DNA from 3 places in the Lysinibacillus sp. UGB7 genome. Region 1 is predicted to be linked to each of the others. Evidence: riboswitches for the same ligand, from Rfam matches in the RefSeq annotation. Region 1 holds a riboswitch; each other region holds the start of a gene.

What was found. A riboswitch is a leader RNA that binds a small molecule or an ion and turns the genes downstream of it on or off. The one in region 1 is predicted to bind cobalamin.
Region 2: another riboswitch for cobalamin. It lies ahead of ACOMCU_RS09010 (hypothetical protein); the one in region 1 lies ahead of ACOMCU_RS10905 (helical backbone metal receptor).
Region 3: another riboswitch for cobalamin. It lies ahead of metE (5-methyltetrahydropteroyltriglutamate--homocysteine S-methyltransferase); the one in region 1 lies ahead of ACOMCU_RS10905 (helical backbone metal receptor).

What each region holds. Positions count from the first base shown of each region.
Region 1 is NZ_JBMGUV010000010.1:12,295-15,581, forward strand. It holds gene ACOMCU_RS10900 (acyl-CoA dehydrogenase family protein) at 1-687, shown strand, start outside; cobalamin riboswitch at 775-959, shown strand; gene ACOMCU_RS10905 (helical backbone metal receptor) at 1,193-2,155, shown strand; gene ACOMCU_RS10910 (FecCD family ABC transporter permease) at 2,152-3,153, shown strand; gene ACOMCU_RS10915 (adenosylcobinamide amidohydrolase) at 3,150-3,287, shown strand, end outside.
Region 2 is NZ_JBMGUV010000007.1:182,279-185,565, forward strand. It holds gene ACOMCU_RS09000 (SCO family protein) at 1-322, shown strand, start outside; gene ACOMCU_RS09005 (DUF1572 family protein) at 589-1,125, shown strand; cobalamin riboswitch at 1,252-1,454, shown strand; gene ACOMCU_RS09010 (hypothetical protein) at 1,844-2,269, shown strand; gene nikA (nickel ABC transporter substrate-binding protein) at 2,286-3,287, shown strand, end outside.
Region 3 is NZ_JBMGUV010000038.1:3,442-6,728, forward strand. It holds gene metE (5-methyltetrahydropteroyltriglutamate--homocysteine S-methyltransferase) at 1-1,444, opposite strand, end outside; cobalamin riboswitch at 1,626-1,803, opposite strand; gene ACOMCU_RS23645 (VOC family protein) at 2,069-2,431, shown strand; gene ACOMCU_RS23650 (C40 family peptidase) at 2,992-3,287, shown strand, end outside.

The sequences.
Region 1 (3,287 bases):
CAGCCGTTAACACAATATCCTATGATTAAAGATACATTAGGGAAATTTGCAGCAAAGTTACATGTAGAGGTTGCAACTGTCTTTGATGTCATTCAATTGTACGATAAGGTAACAAGTGGTCAGGGCAATGAGCAGGACATTATTATGAATCGTTTGAACATCGCAATCATGAAAAAAGAAACAGCTGAGCAAGCCGTGCATTATGCAAGTGAAGCGATTGAACTACATGGTGGAAATGGCTATATTGAAGATTTTGTAACGCCTCGTTTACTGAGAGATGCGCAAGTACTCACAGTGTGGGAAGGGACAGCCAATATTTTAGCATTAGAGCTTATTCGCTTAGTGGATAAGTTTCAGGCACATGAATTGTTTGTTCAAGCCATGCAAGAGCGATTGGCGAAGTTAACTGCTAGTCCATTGCTTCAAATTGTAGCTGAGCAACTTGAAAAGTTAGTAGTGACATTACAAACCTTCAGCCACTTAGATACAGCAATGAAAACATTTGAGGCAAAAAAAGTGGCAGAGAAAATGGCACATTTATATGAAAGCGTCGTAGCAGTAGAATGGGCAGAAAAATTTGGTGGCAAATATGAAATGCTCGCAGACATCTATTTAGAGGACACATGGGCATTGCGTGAAATCGGTGCCCCTATGAAAACTGTGCAGTATTTTGCGGAAATCATCTAGCTATAGTGAGCCGTCTCAAAGTCATTGAGACGGCTTTATCTGTGTAAGGTTTATCGTTATATCATTCTATTTTCATGTATAATGAAAACAACTGAATATTATAAAGGTTCTTTACTAAGTAAAGTGAAAAGGGAAATCGGTGTAATTCCGACGCGGTCCCGCCACTGTAAGTGTGAGTTTTTTCAATCTACGCCACTGAACATCTTTCGGGAAGGCATGAAAAAACGAATAGCACACGAGCCAGGAGACCTGCCTTTATAGAGCAACACGATACAGCCTACGAGGATAGGGTGGTGGAATTTTGCGTATGTATTTATGTGCAAACACGCCCCTCATCTTTTGTGATGAGGGGTGTTTTCAGTTTTATAAGGTTGTTTCGATAAATTAAAGATTGTGGGCGATAAATTCTCAAAGTGGGGCGATAAAATGCAAAAGTTTATCGATAAATCAAAAAAACAGAGCGATAAAATATGCGCACAGACAGGTTAATTAGGGAGGATTTACAGTGAAAAAGTATTGGAAAATAGGATTGTCAGCATTTCTAGCAATGGGCTTACTTGCGGCATGTAATAGCAAGGACACGAAAAACGACAATCCTGCATCAGAGCAACAGGCAACCCCGCAAGTAGAAGAAGCAACATTCCCGCTTACGATGACAGATGTTACTGGTAATGATATTACACTAGAAGCACCACCAGAGAGAATTATATCGCTGATACCAAGTAATACGGAAATTTTATTTGGACTTGGTTTAAATGATGAAATTGTTGGTGTCAATGATTATGATGATTTTCCAGCAGAGGCGGCTGACAAAGAGAAAGTAGGCAGTACGGAGTTTAATATTGAACAAATTATTGCACTTTCACCAGATATCGTTTTTGCGCATGAGTCAGGGATTGCGTCTCTAAAAGGTGCAATAGAGCAACTAGAAGCAGCTGATGTCAAGGTATATGTTGTAGCAAACGCAGATAACTTTAATGAGACATATACCACAATTGAGCAATTAGGGCGTGCAACTGGGAAATCATCAGAAGCTGAAAAAATGATAGCAAATATGAAAACAAAAACTGAAGAAGTGCAAGCGAAATTGAAGGACGTGGAGTCAAAGAAAGTCTTTGTAGAGACATCTGATGAACCAGAAATTTATACACCTGGTAAGAATACATTTATGCAGGAAATGCTAGACATGATCCATGCAGAAAATATAGCGGCTGATACGAGTGACTGGTACAAAATTGATGCTGAACAAATCATTGCAAAAAATCCAGATGTCATTGTGGTGACATATAATTATGTACCAGATATTTTAACGAAAATTCCCCAACGTGCTGGATTTGATACAATTACTGCCGTGAAAAATAATGCGATTGTGCAAGTAGATGAAAATATGACAAGTCGTCAGGGTCCACGTTTAGCTGATGGTCTTGAAGAATTAGCTAAAGCCATCTACCCAGAGGCTTTCGAGTGAGTAGAATAATTTTTGCCTATGTCACAGCGATTACGCTTCTAATCATTAGCATTTGGTGTGGCGTATCGATAGGCTCGGTTCACATTCCACTAGAAGTATTGTGGAATAAGGCGGCAAATGAAACAGCTGCCAATATTTTGTGGAAAATTCGCATGCCACGTGTCATGTTGGCAGGACTTGTAGGGGCGTCCCTTGCGATTGCAGGGGCAGCATTTCAAGGTTTATTGAAAAATCCTCTAGCAGATCCATATACATTGGGTGTTTCGTCTGGAGCGTCTGTAGGGGCAGTTATGACGTTGTTTTTTGGTATTTCTATTCCAGTTGTTGGCCTATACACATTGCCAACTTTTAGTATGATTGGTGCGGTGTTAACAATGGTAGCTGTTATGAGCTTTGCTAGGTTAGTTGACCGGTCACTAAAAATGGAAACACTCATTTTAACGGGCGTTATTTTTAGTTCGTTTTTAGGTTCTCTTATTTCGTTAATGATTGCTTTAACTGGTGAGGAGTTACGACAAATTATCGGCTGGCTACTTGGTTCGGTATCCATGCGTGGATGGCCATATGTGCAAATGATTGCACCGTTTGTTGTGATTGGCTCGACGATGCTTTGGACGCAAAGAAGAGAGTTAAATGTTCTTTTGTATGGAGAAGAGCGCGCGAAGCATTTAGGGGTTAATGTGAAACGTAGTAAATATTTGATTTTAGCTGGCGGCTCTATGCTGACAGGAGCAGCGGTTGCGGTTTCTGGAACAATTGGGTTTGTTGGTTTAGTGGTACCGCATATGACACGGATGATTTGGGGTTCAGATCACCGTCATCTATTGCCATTATCTTTTTTAAATGGAGCTACATTGCTTATTATTTGTGATTTAGTGTCACGTACGATTATCGTGCCACGTGAGTTGCCAATTGGTGTTATTACTGCGTTTATTGGCGCACCTGTTTTTTCGTATATTTTCTATAAGCAACGAAGAAGCAAGGGGGTACGCGTATGATTATTGTTGAACATTTATCAGGTGGCTATGAAAGCGTACCGATTGTCAAAGATGTAAGCTTTACAGTTGAAAAGGGGAAGATACTCGGCATTTTAGGACCAAATGGTAGTGGCAAATCGACGTTGCTGAAGGTA
Region 2 (3,287 bases), on a different contig from region 1:
TGCTTTTTCAATTGACCCAGAAGTGGATACGCCCGAAGTATTAGCAGATTATTTAGCACATTATAATGTGCCAGATGAGTCGAAATGGAATCTTCTTACAGGTTATGCACAGTCATATATTGAGCAATTTGCCCAAAAATCAACGAAAATATGGGTGAAGGATGATCCGAACAGCGACCAAGTTATCCATGGATCTCAATTTTTCTTAGTGGATAAAGATGGCGTTCTCGTGAAAATGTATAACGGTTATTCTGAGGATGAAGATGTACCAATCGATACAATCGCTGGGGATATCGAAACATATATTGAAGAAAACTTATAACAGAAAGCTAGTGCTATTGTAAAGTAGCACTAGCTTTTTTTGTACGCGCTAAAGGAAATTTAGTGTTTCGTGGATAATCTGATGACTTCCGCGTGGTATTCGTTGTCGAAAGTGACCTATAAAAATGAGTAACTGGAAAAGGTGTTCCGCTAAAAGGTTGAGTGGGAAATTTTCCTGAAATCGCATTCTGCTTCATTCGTCCTTCGTTTATAATTGTAGAGGTAAGAGCAACGTTACAGTTTAAGGCGAAGGGGAGATGTTGTTGTATGACTATGGGTGAAACATATTTAAAAGTTGTACTCGAAAGATTTACACGTGTCAAAGTGGATGGCGATAAAACACTCGCACAATTAAACAATGAGCAATTGCATTGGGCTTTTAATGAAGATTCGAATAGCATTGCCGTCATTGTCAAACATGTTAGTGGGAATATGATTTCCAGATGGACGGATTTTTTAACAACGGATGGTGAGAAAACTACAAGGAATCGTGATGATGAATTTAATGATAGTTTGGACTCAAAAGAAGTGATATTAGCGACGTGGGAAAAAGGCTGGCAAGTGTTTCTGGATGCACTACAGGGGGTAACAGAAGCTGATTTATTAAGGTCAGTGACGATTAGAGGACAGCAACATACGGTCATAGATGCCATTGAAAGACAAATGGCACATTACGCTTCACATGTTGGTCAAATTGTCTATATTGCTAAGCAAATTAAGGGCGACGAATGGAAAACGTTAAGTATTCCACGAGGACAATCTCAAGCTTTCACAGATGCGATGTTGAAAGAACATCAAAAATAGCAAGGAGCCGCCTCACGGGAGTGTTGGCGGCTTTTTTCAAAAATAATAATCAAAACTTCAAAACTTTATTATATTCAGAAAATAAAATTGACGACGGAAATTGAGCATGTTATGTTTATTACTAATTTAATATCTAACATTACAAGTTTGTGTGAAGAATATCCACATGATTAAAAGGAAAATGGGTGTAAATCCCATGCTGTCCCGCAGCTGTAAATGAGGAGTTTAGTTTCAAGTATTACTGAGTATGCTTTTATAATGTACTTGGGAAGGTGAAGCAAGATGACGATTCATAAGCCAGTATGCCTGCTTGTAATAAGATTCATTGGAGATCTACGAAAGATAGGGAGATGGATGGAGAGCCTTTTTATAGCGAGTTTTTCTGTCCTTATTCTACTGGAATAAGGTTTTTTTTATGCCTTTTTCTATCTGGAGATAATGTATTCTTGAAGGTGGTGTAAATGAAGGAAAACCAATTATATGATGTTTGGTGGAAGGAGCCAAATGGCGGCGAAGCAACAATGGAAGAAGAGCATGGGCTTTGACATTGGGAAAAAGTACTGGAGATGATACTTGAGAGCGACTTAACGAACAAGTCGATATTAGATTTTGGCTGTAATCAAGGGGGAGTTTTAAGATATTTGTATCGGGAACGACCTTTTGCTCAAGTGATTTAGCGATCGATTCCATAGCTGTTGCCAATGCTCGTAAAGCCGATTTGCCCCTTAGCTATTTTGCTACAACGAGTATTGCACAATTCTCACAAAAATTTAATATTGCCACCAGCATATCCGTTATTTATTTAATAAGCGATTTAGCAGCACATGCAAAAGAAATAAAAGCAGCCTTAAAGCCAGAGGGTGTCTATATTGCAACATTTTCAGACTATCGGAACAATCCGAGTATGAAAAATATTGAGAAAATCATTCGTCAATTTGGCACGACTAAAATGAATTTACATATGTTAGATGACATCGCATCCGCATTTTTTGCCGAAGGGTTTGATGTGGAAGTAAGGCGCATGTTACCAAGCGGGTATATCCCACTCGATAAAAATGAGCGATGGTTTTTAACAACAGAGGATCGGCTACATTTCGAATATGAAGAAGCTTTTATGTTTCGCATGGTAGCACCAAGAAAATAGATTGGGAGCAATGATTATGAGTATAAAAAAGAATATATACCCATTGATGTTAGCGCTGATTATGATCGTATTAGTAGGCTGTTCTAGTGCTAATGATAGTGATGGGAAAACACAAAATGCCACAAAAAATGATGACAAGATGTTGACCATCGGATGGCCTTTAGATATAGGGCCATTAAATCCACATACTTATTTACCGAACCAAATGACTGCGCAGGTAATGGTCTATGAATCATTAGTGGAATATAACGATGATGGGACAGTCTCTCCAAAATTAGCGGAAAGCTGGGATATTTCAGAAGATAAAACAGCGTATGTATTTCATCTAAGAAAAGATGTAAAATATTCAGATGGAACTGCATTTAATGCTGATAATGTGATTCGCAATTTTGATGCTGTTTTAGCAAATCGAGACATGCATTCTTGGATGGGGATGGTCAACCACATTAAAGAAGTTGTCAAAGAGGATGATTTTACAGTCCGTCTACAGTTAGATGAACCCTATTATCCAGTGTTAAATGAATTGGCCTTTGTTCGTCCGTTCCGTTTTTTAGGGGATAATGGATTTCCAAAAAAGGACGCTACATATGAAAGCATACAAGCACCTGTTGGAACAGGTCCATGGGTGTTAACAGATTATAAAAAGGATGAATATGCGCTTTTTAGTCGCAACGAAAATTATTGGGGTGAAAAGCCGTTGGTAGATCAAGTGAAGGTGAAAATTATTCCTGATTCTGAATCTATCTCACTTGCCTTTGAAAATGAAGAATTAGACTTAATCTATGGTCGCGGTATTATTAGTTTAGATAACTATTCTTTCTTGAAAGATAGCGGCAAATATAATACGGCTATTTCAGAGCCACTATCAACACGTGCTTTATTATTCAACACACAATCTGGCCCTTTAGCAGAATTAAATGTGCGCCAAGCCATACAATATGCGATTGATAAAGAGCAAATGGTTGAAAGCATTACACATGGTACAGAAAAAGTAGCAAGTACATTATTTTGGGATGCG
Region 3 (3,287 bases), on a different contig from region 1:
GATCCAACTCTTCTTGAATAGCAATCCATCGCTTCGTTTCTTGTGCAACAAATGCTGCATACTCTTCATCTGATAACTGTTTCTTACGCCATGCGCTACGCGTACGTTTGACCTCATCTGATTGTGGGAAGCTACCAATTGTTGTCGTTGGGAATAAAGGGAGCTGTAATTTGGCTTGCTGAATCATTTGGCGAGCTTTAAAATCATGCTGGCGTTCAAAATCCTGCGAGGACACAGCTTGGACAGCCTTTTGAATCGCACTATTATTACGTACTGGATGATTTTTTAAAGCTTCAATCGCCTTCATGCTCTCTGAAATTGTTTGATTCGTGGCATGATTTTTTTCCTTTAAATATTTTGTCACTTCCGTAATTTCTAGTAATTTCTCATCGGCAAAGGCAAGTGCATTTTTTACAACGGGTTCAAGCTTTGTCTCAAGTGCCGTAGTGATAGGCACATGCTGTAAGCTACAAGAGGACTGAATCCACAAATCCTTGACATGGCTCAGCTGTTCAATCGCCTTTACTGTTGTGCTAACCTCTGCTAAATTTGCCCGCCAAATATCCCGACCATTAATAACACCTACAGCTAAAACTTTATCCTGCGGGAAACCATATTGACGCAGTGCCTCCATATTATTATCGTAGCCATGTACAAAGTCTAAACCAATCCCTTTGACAGGAAGCGCTACTATATCTTCATATGCGGATAACGATTCAAAATAAGTTTGTAGCATAATATTTGCACCTGGTACAGATGCGGTTAATTGTGTATAAATTTCCTGAACGAGCATTATCTCAGCATCATCTAGTGTTGTGACAAGTGATGGTTCTTCTAATTGAATCCAATCGGCGCCAGCATCTATTAGCTCTTGGATAACCTGCGTATAAAGTGGTAGTAGTGCTAAAATAAATGAAGCCTCTGTAATTTTGTCATAGCCCTTTGTCAGCTTACAAAATGTATACGGCCCAATCAGCGTTGGCTTCGCTGTAATGCCAAACGCTTCTTTCGCTTCTAAGAAAGCAGCGAGAATTTTATTTTCTGTCAGCTGTAATGTTTGTCCCTCGAATTCAGGCACAATGTAATGATAGTTCGTATTAAACCATTTCGTCATTTCACACGCTACTGCGTGATCGTTACCACGAGCCGCACTGTAATAGGTTTGTAAATCTACTTCAGCCCCTTGCCAGTTAAAGCGTTTGGGTACTAAACCAAACATCATCGCGGTATCGAGCATCCTATCATAATAGGTGAAATCGCCTACGCTTACGATATCTAAGCCAGCACGAAGCTGCTTGTCGATTCGCCCTAAGCGAATTTCCTTTAATTTCTGTAAAAAGTTCTCCTCTGAAAGCTCATTTCTCCAAAATGCCTCTAATGTTTTTTTCCATTCGCGGTCTTCCCCAATATATGGGTAACCAATTGCTGTAGTTGTATATGTCATGTCTCTCTCTCCTTTTGTAAAATAAAAAAAGCCATTGTCCTATTCGGAAAATGGTTTATTGTAGGTCGAAATTAACTAGAACGAAACGATACGAAATTCATCCTAACATCGTACTATTTCTTTCGTTTTCGCACAGTGCCGATACGGTCACATCTCACCACCTATTTCCACGTAGGTTATTTGGTGTGTACTAGATATTGGCAGGTCTCCTGGCTTCTCATCCACACCTCACAGCCTTCCCAGTTCCCCAGTGGCATTTGTGATTTGCTCCGATTTACAGTTGCGGGACAGCGTCGGATTCTCACCGACTTCCCTTTTAAGCCAAACTTTCATTTGGCACCAATTCTTACACAATATTCAATTATGCTCTAACTATAGCATATATTTTTCAGAAAAGTAGAATTATTTCGGTAGTGGTGTTGTTCCTATCCATCAGTTCGGGAAGTCTATCCGTCAGTTTGGTGAGTCTATCCGTCTCTTCGAGTAGTCTATCCGTCACTTCGCTTGTTCTATCCGTCACTTCGAGTAGTTTATCCGCCACCCCGGTAAAATCAGCTTCTAAAAGAGGGATATTCGGAAGTTAGTAGAAGTAGGTATGGAAACTAAGACAAAGGGGGGATATAAATGATTATCGGATTACATCACGCACAAATAACGATTCCAAAAGGTACTGAGGAGGATGGTAAACATTTTTATTGCACCGTATTAGGTTTAAAAGAAATTGAAAAACCAGATTCACTTAAAGGACGTGGCGGATTCTGGTTACAAGTTGGCACTATAGAGGTGCATGTAGGAACAGAGGATGGATTTGATAGATTCACGACAAAAGCCCATATCGCCTACCAGGTTGAAGATCTGTCCTATTGGCAAAAATTATTGGTGGAACATCAAATCGACATAATTGATGCGGTTCCAATACCCAATTTTAAACGTTTTGAGTTTAGAGATCCTTTCGAGAATCGAGTAGAAATGATTCAAGCAATGTAAACCAATGATGTGATATCTAAAAAGCAGCCATCAATCATTGACGGCTGCTTCAATTGACATTATAAATTGCAGTACCTCAAATTGTTCTTCGATGCCCCGTCAGTTCGGCGAGTCTATCCGTCACTTCGAGTAGTTTATCCGTCACTTCGGCAATTTTATCCACCACTCTGCCCGTCCTATCCGTCACTTCACCCGTTTTATCCACCACTCCCTAAAACCATCTAATTTATGGGCTGTAATATATTTAAAGTAATCGACTTCAGGCACTATACAAGGCCGAGTTTCACTGACATGGAGCGATTTGCCTTGATAGACCAACTTGTAGGATTCACTAACAACATAGGCACCTATTTCAGCTAATAATACAGTAACTGAAACAATTGTAATGAAACTGTAAATTCCTACGATAAAGCCTTTTATATCAAGCTTTAAGGCCTAGTCAATGCTGCGCGTGGAAACATTTACCTAGAAGAACCGCTACTTTTTCATGCTACGATTATTCCAATCACTAGCCAACAGTATTATTCCAATCGCTAGTATTACAGGAGGTAACACACAGCATGAAAAAACAATTTTTAACAACTACATTAGCATTAACATTAGGTTTTAGCTCATTGGGCATGGTTCCAGCTACTATGCATCCAATAGAAGTAGAGGCCGCAACTACAAATGCACAAAAAAACGCACAAGCCGTTGCAACGAAAGCGGACCAACTAATTCAAACAGGGAAAAGCTTAATAGGAAAGGCTACATACAGCAATACAGAATACAAGCCTACATATCCTTACAAATTTTCTTGTGCTTCATTTTTAATGTACATTTTCGAGAAGAACGGTGTAGATCTAGGCACGTATAA